DNA from 3 places in the Alteromonas sp. 4NS20-0143 genome. Region 2 is predicted to be linked to each of the others. Evidence: predicted binding sites of a transcription regulator. Region 2 holds the regulator's gene; each other region holds the start of a gene.

Region 1 (2,272 bases), 360 kb from region 2:
CTCAGCACACTGCGATTTTTAAAGTCCCTTGGAAACAGTTTTTCTAGCGTACTTGGCAATCACGACCTCCACTTCTTGGCTACGCTCAATCATATTCACAATGCCAAAAAGTCTGACAATTTAGACCCTCTGCTAAACGCCAGCGATGTCAAAGAGCTAGAGACATGGCTGCGCCAGTTTCCCTTAGCGGCCAAGTTAGACAAACACACGCTAATTGTCCACGCTGGTCTTTATCCAAGCTGGTCAATGAAAAAAGCACTGTCGCTCAGTAATGAGGTGTCTGAAGCCTTAAAGGGGCCTGATTACGTCAACCTCTTAAAAACGATGTATGGCAACACGCCAGTGAAATGGTCGAAAGAACTTAGCAAAGAAGAGCAGCGCCGCTTTACTGTCAATGCGTGTACGCGAATGCGCTTTGTCACGGAATCAGGGGAGCTCAATTTTGACAACAAATCCCATCCCGATAGCGCGACAGATGACATCAAGCCATGGTTTAAGCTGCAAAACCCGAAGCTAAAAGCCAAGCAAAAGGTCATATTTGGTCATTGGGCTGCCCTTTCTGGTGAGACACAGTCGCCTCAATTCGTTGGTCTTGATACTGGCTATGTGTGGGGACAAACCTTAACCCTAATGAACCATACATCTGGTGAGCTCATCACGCTCACTGCTTGAGGGTAAAAGCACTTTCCATATACCTTCTCCTCCTAATTCCCTTTTCTTATCTCGCGCTTTACAACTCTAAGCCGCCCTAAAATAGGCGGCTCTTAGCGACGCGACTGGTCATACCTAAAAATAAATGTCATAAATTTAAGAATAGGGGTAAACATTAAGTAGTTGTAGTCGATACATTATTTTAATGTCCCGTAATAAAAATGCACACTAAATATGCTCAACGCTAAGCCACACCATAAACAATGAGGTATATTTTGAACGGTTTGCGAGGTAATATTGTGGAAAAGAAAAACAAAAACACCCATCAGGAGTTCCGATGAAAATAACCGTAGCCACTCGCGTCATTGGTGGATTTGTAGCGATAAGTGCGCTGCTCATTGTTGTGAGTATTGTGTCCCTCGTCAACCTCAACTCCATTGGTTCAGCAACTGAAGAAGTTAACGACGTCGCTCTGCCGAGTGTTGCGGGAAGTAATGCGCTTAAAGCGAGCTTCCTGAATATGGGCCGACTTACCTTCGAAAGTTATATAGAAGAAGAGCTATCTGGTCTGTCAGAAAAGCGTAATTCATTCAATGCCGCACAAGATACCTTTGATTCTGAGTACAACCAGCTAGCGCAAGCTGTCAGCAAAGATGCTGAGCTACAGGGCTCCCTCAATTCAGTTCGCGACGCCTATGAAGCCTACACCAAGAACGTAGATGCTATGTATGCCAATCACAAGCAGTATCTTGATCTGCGCAACACCATCGCGGACCGTCTAGGTGACGCAGAAGATAATGCTGATGACGCATCAACCTACCTTCTCGATTTTTCTGATTTAGACTCGGTTCAGCGTATTCCTGAGCTGCGCCGTGCATCTGAAATTGGTAGCGAACTTGAAACCTCTCTTCTGTCTTTGCTCACTGTATCTTATGAGTACATTAAAACGCAGACACTACAACGCTCTCAAACACTGGGTAATGAAGTTGATTTAGTTGTCGACAAGGTGGTTACTCAGTTAAGTGAAATGAACGCAGCTGCCGATGGCCGCGACGATTCTGGAACCCTTGATGATATAAACGATTTAGTCAACGACGCCATCAACGCTATTAAGGCGAGTGATGGTGTGATGCAGCTTCACGTAGACAGACTTGAGCGTCGTAATGACGCAGAACAAGCGCTGAACGCCTCTGACGCTAACATAAATCAAGGTACGTTGGAGCTAAGCCGTTTATTGACCTTAGCTGACAAGAAAGCCAGCGATATAGAAACACAAGTAAACTCAGCCATCACTACGGGTAACACTTTCGTTATTGTTGTTGTACTTGCGTCAATCGCCGTCGCTGCATTTATCGGTTACATCACCGTTCGCGCTATTACGCTTCCGCTAAGCCGAGTAAACGAGCTACTTACCGTGGCGTCCTCTGGTGATCTTACTCATCGTCTTGATGATTCTGCTCAGGATGAATTTGGTTTACTAGCAAGAAACTGCAACACGCTTATCGGCAATTTAAAAGAGCTTATCACTGGTATTAATGTTCGTGCAGAGCAATTAGCCGCTGCATCGGAACAAACCTCGGCCGTGACTGCGCAAACGACTCACTCCATTCAAGATCAGAAG
Region 2 (2,272 bases):
TCAGCTTTGCAAAAGCCTCTCAAGACATCATGGTAGTAGTGTGCGATGAACCCACTTCACTTACCGATGCCTACGCGCTTATTAAATTGCTAAACCGCGAGCACGGTGTATTTCGCTTCAAAATAGTGGCGAACATGGTGAGGGACGTGCGTGAGGGGCAAGAACTATTCAGCAAATTGAGTAAAGTAACAGGGCGCTTCTTAGATGTTGCGCTAGAATTAGTTGCAACAATACCGTTTGATGAAAATATTCGCCGTGCAGTTAGAAAGCAAACTGCTATAGTCGATGCCTATCCAGGCTCACCTGCTGCTGTTGCGATAAGTCAGCTAGCGAATAGAGCGGCATCATGGCCAATACCGGCTCAGCCAGGTGGTCACTTAGAGTTTTTCATTGAGCAATTAATTGCAGAAAAAGCAGTAGGGAATCAGCGTTGAATAGTAAGGCGGCAGCTTATCAACAACAAACTGATAAGTCGCAGTTAGTAGAGCGACACGCGCCTCTTGTGAAGCGCATAGCGCATCATCTAATAGCGCGACTCCCTGCCAGTGTGCTCGTTGATGACCTTATTCAGTCTGGCATGATTGGATTGCTAGAGGCCGCTCGAAACTTTGACGGTTCGAAAGGCGCAAGCTTTGAAACGTTCGCGGGTATTCGCATTCGCGGTGCTATGTTAGACGAAATTCGCAAAGGTGACTGGACGCCGCGCTCTGTGCATAGAAACGGGCGCGCCATTACAGACGCCATCTCTCGTGTAGAGGGCGAAACGGGAAGAGATGCAAGAGATGTTGATATTGCTGCTAAGCTAAACGTAAGCTTGCAGGACTATCATCAAATGCTCAACGAGGTAAATGCAGGTAAGCTAGTTGGGATTGAAGATTTAGGTGTTTCAGAAGATGTGATTACTACTGAGCAAAGTAGAGGTAGTGATGCACCGCTGGAAGATCTTATGCAAGGGGCGTTTCAAAAGTCGCTTGCGCAAGCAATCACCACGTTACCAGAGCGAGAAGCGATCGTGCTTTCTTTATACTATGATGAAGAATTGAACCTAAGAGAAATCGGTGAAGTTCTTGATGTAAGTGAATCGAGAGTAAGTCAAATTCACAGTCAGGCCATGTTAAAACTCAAATCTCGAATGAAGTCGTGGCAAGCTGACGAAGAATAGAAATTAAAACAATTAACCCCTCACTGGAGGCTATTTTGGATAAGAGCATGAAGATTCTCGTGGTCGATGACTTTTCAACCATGAGACGTATCATAAAAAACCTACTAAAAGATTTGGGTTTCGCAAACATCCAGGAAGCGGACGACGGAAATACGGCGTTACCTATGCTACAGCAGGGTGATTTCGATTTTGTTGTAACCGACTGGAACATGCCAGGCATGCAGGGTATCGATTTGCTTAGGGCAATTCGCGCCGATGACAAACTGAAGCACTTGCCGGTACTAATGGTAACGGCTGAAGCGAAAAAAGAACAAATCGTTGCCGCTGCGCAAGCAGGCGTGAATGGCTATGTCGTTAAGCCATTTACTGCAGCTACATTGAAAGAAAAGCTAGATAAAATATTCGAACGTTTAGGTTGATCCAGACGCTCACCAGAGAAACGAGGTTTACTGGATGACAACGAATACAAACGTTCCACTTTCATTAGAAGAAGCTAAGCAACTCGTTGTTTATCTTGAAGCTGGTGATAATGCGTCGGCTAATGCGCTGTTTGAAGCGGCGTCAATGAAAGAAAATGTAGAGCTTTTCGCTGAGGTAGGAAAGCTAACGCGCCAACTTCACGACGCGCTAAACAATTTTCAAATAGACGATCGCATAAAGAATTTAGCGACAGACGATATTCCCGATGCGCAATCTCGCCTAACTTACGTTATTGAAGAAACTGAGAAAGCTGCCAACACTACCATGGATGCGGTAGAGGCGAGCATGCCTATAGCTGAACTGCTAGCTTCTCGCATTGACAGCGTGATGCCTGAGTGGAAAAAGCTCATGACTCGCCAGATTGAAGTGGGTGAATTCAAAGTTTTATGTAAAGACTTAGACGAATTGTTAGAAGACGGTGCTTCGCAGTCGGCTAAACTTACACAACTGCTAACTGAAGTATTAATGGCACAGGGTTATCAAGACCTTACAGGTCAGGTTATCCGCCGCGTTATCGACTTAGTAAAAGAAGTTGAAGAGAGCTTAGTCAACATGCTTACCATGTTTGGCGAGCGAGATGGTTCAGAACAAACTAAACCATTAAGCCCTGAGGCCGATAAGGCTGAAGGT
Region 3 (2,272 bases), 120 kb from region 2:
ACTACAACTCGTCGATTTTGTGCTCGTGACTCTCTCGTATCATTAGGCGCCACAAAACGCTTTTCGCCATGGCCGGTTAGCTGAATACGATCATTGGGTACGCCAATAGCAGTGAGGTAATTTTTAACCTCATTCGCCCTTCTAATAGAGAGCTGCTCGTTGTTCCATCGCCCGCCGTAGCTATCGGTATAACCGTCTAGCAGCACGAGCTCTAACTCACCATCTTCTTTCAGATACTCGCCTATCATTGTCAGTCGCTTTTGCGAGTACTTAGTCAGCTCTGTGCTGTTATTTTGATAAGATAATACTGTGTAAGCTATATCATCGAAGGTATAAGGAAGCAGGTTAGAAACACACTCCACGAATTGTCTATAAACGCCGGCAAAATTACTGGCGTTCAGCGCCACGCTCACTTTGTCGTACTTATTGTACCAATCTTGGTAGTAGATAGTGGGCCAGAACCCTTTTTCAAGCTCTGAAAGCATGGTCCATGCCGCATCTTGAGGCAAGTCGCCGTTGTACTGCTTTCTCATTGTCATGTCCGCTATTGTTTTTGGTGCGACACCCGGCATCCACCTTGGCGGCACAGAGTATACCGCAGCAACATCAAAACGATTGGGCAGCAAATGCATATCAAGCTCAAATTCCATATTCAGCTGTTTAGACGCCACACTCGTAAACATGGCATCACCGTATCCGGGCAGTTCATGATTTAACGTACACTGCAAACGCGATTCTGTATCGACTTGCCAGTTAGACGTTTCCACTGTTGCTGAGTATTGGCGCATGGCCGCATGCGCTGCTGTCGAGCTCATCACAACGGCCGCGGTGACAACAAGCATGCAAATATAAGGGAGCCCCGTTAACGAAACTCTTCTTTTAAAATTCCACACTACTTTAGATGTCGATAGCATAACAAAAGCCTAGAAAATGAAAATTTAACCACGCAGCCAACGCGTGCTTGAGTACTTGATTAAGTACTTGCTTAGGTACTTGCTTGAGTAGCTGTCTTAGCACCTGCAAATACGAACTATAAACAGTATATCGCCTTAAGCACAAAAAAGTTTAGACGTGATTTATTAATTTACATTCTATAGGAGCGCATTACCCTTTTTAACACCGGGCGTTGCGATTTACCAAGCAGTGAAAAACCGGTGTTTAACAACGTTAACGCTGCAGGTTTATAAATTGCTTAATAAAGTGCAGCGCTAATTCGTGCTAGCACTTGCCTATTATCCTTGCGATAATCTCGTTCTATTGTTACCCGTGTCTGCGATTATCCTCACGACACTTCACATTCACTTGTCTTGAAAAGAGAATCTATGTCTTCAACCGCAATGCCTACTTTATCTCAGCGTTTCAGAGGTTATTTTCCCGTCGTAATTGATGTTGAAACAGCGGGTTTCATCGCTGGAACCGATGCGTTGTTAGAGCTTGCTGCTGTAACGGTAAAAATGGATGAAAATGGTCTGTTACACCCAGACGAAACCTTTCATTACCACATTGAGCCCTTCGAAGGCGCAAACCTTGAACCTGCTGCGTTAGAATTTAATGGTATCGATCCAAATTGTGCTCTACGAGGTGCTATTGAAGAAAGCGATGCAATGAAAGAGTTATGCAAAGGCGTTCGCAAGGCGCAAAAGAATGCCGATTGTCAGCGCTCGGTCATTGTGGCTCATAACGCCGCCTTCGACCAAGGCTTTGTGAATGCAGCCATAGCCCGATGCAATATAAAACGCACGCCGTTTCACCCTTTTGTCTCTTTTGATACCACAAGTCTTGCAGGTTTAGCTCTTGGCCAAACGGTACTAGTGAAAGCGTGTAGAGCTGCCGGTATAGACTTTGACCAAAACGAAGCACACAGCGCGCTTTATGATGCACAAAAAACCACAGAGCTATTCTGTTATATGGTAAATCGTTACCAGTCACTGGGCGGTTGGCCCCTTGCTGAAGAACAATAATCGGAAAACTCGGGCGTATTGGTAAAGTGCGCCTTATCAAGCACCATAAATTTAAGCCAATACGGGTAAATAAAAAGACTCAGTAAACCATTAGTCGTATTTAATGAAAATTATTCTCAACTAGCCTTGCCAAAAGCATGAATAACAATTATTATCATTTACAGATTCATTTGGAGTATTCGATAATGTTTGTATGTATGTGCTACGGGGTAACCGATAAGAGTATTCGTGCTGCTGTTGAGACTAACGGCGTAGGCAACATGCGTGAATTACGTGAGCATTTAGAGCTTGGCTCTCAGTGCGGCAAATGT

The links. Region 2 encodes FliA, which starts transcription of late flagellar genes. Its sites were predicted from a motif close to CTAAAGNTNNNNNNNNNNNNGCCGATA; they were not measured.
Region 1: the regulator FliA is predicted to act here: its motif matches at 820-846, upstream of AC27HD_RS06760 (HAMP domain-containing methyl-accepting chemotaxis protein).
Region 3: the regulator FliA is predicted to act here: its motif matches at 1,043-1,069, upstream of AC27HD_RS04655 (flagellar protein MotY).

The regions. Positions count from the first base shown of each region.
Region 1 is NZ_BAAJLR010000002.1:689,727-691,998, forward strand. Features, by position in the region: gene AC27HD_RS06755 (symmetrical bis(5'-nucleosyl)-tetraphosphatase) at 1-672, shown strand, start outside; gene AC27HD_RS06760 (HAMP domain-containing methyl-accepting chemotaxis protein) at 989-2,272, shown strand, end outside.
Region 2 is NZ_BAAJLR010000002.1:331,489-333,760, reverse strand. Features, by position in the region: gene AC27HD_RS05195 (MinD/ParA family protein) at 1-434, shown strand, start outside; gene AC27HD_RS05190 (RNA polymerase sigma factor FliA) at 431-1,162, shown strand; gene cheY (chemotaxis response regulator CheY) at 1,198-1,581, shown strand; gene AC27HD_RS05180 (protein phosphatase CheZ) at 1,616-2,272, shown strand, end outside.
Region 3 is NZ_BAAJLR010000002.1:207,016-209,287, forward strand. Features, by position in the region: gene AC27HD_RS04655 (flagellar protein MotY) at 1-842, opposite strand, end outside; gene rnt (ribonuclease T) at 1,323-1,961, shown strand; gene AC27HD_RS04665 (bacterioferritin-associated ferredoxin) at 2,147-2,272, shown strand, end outside.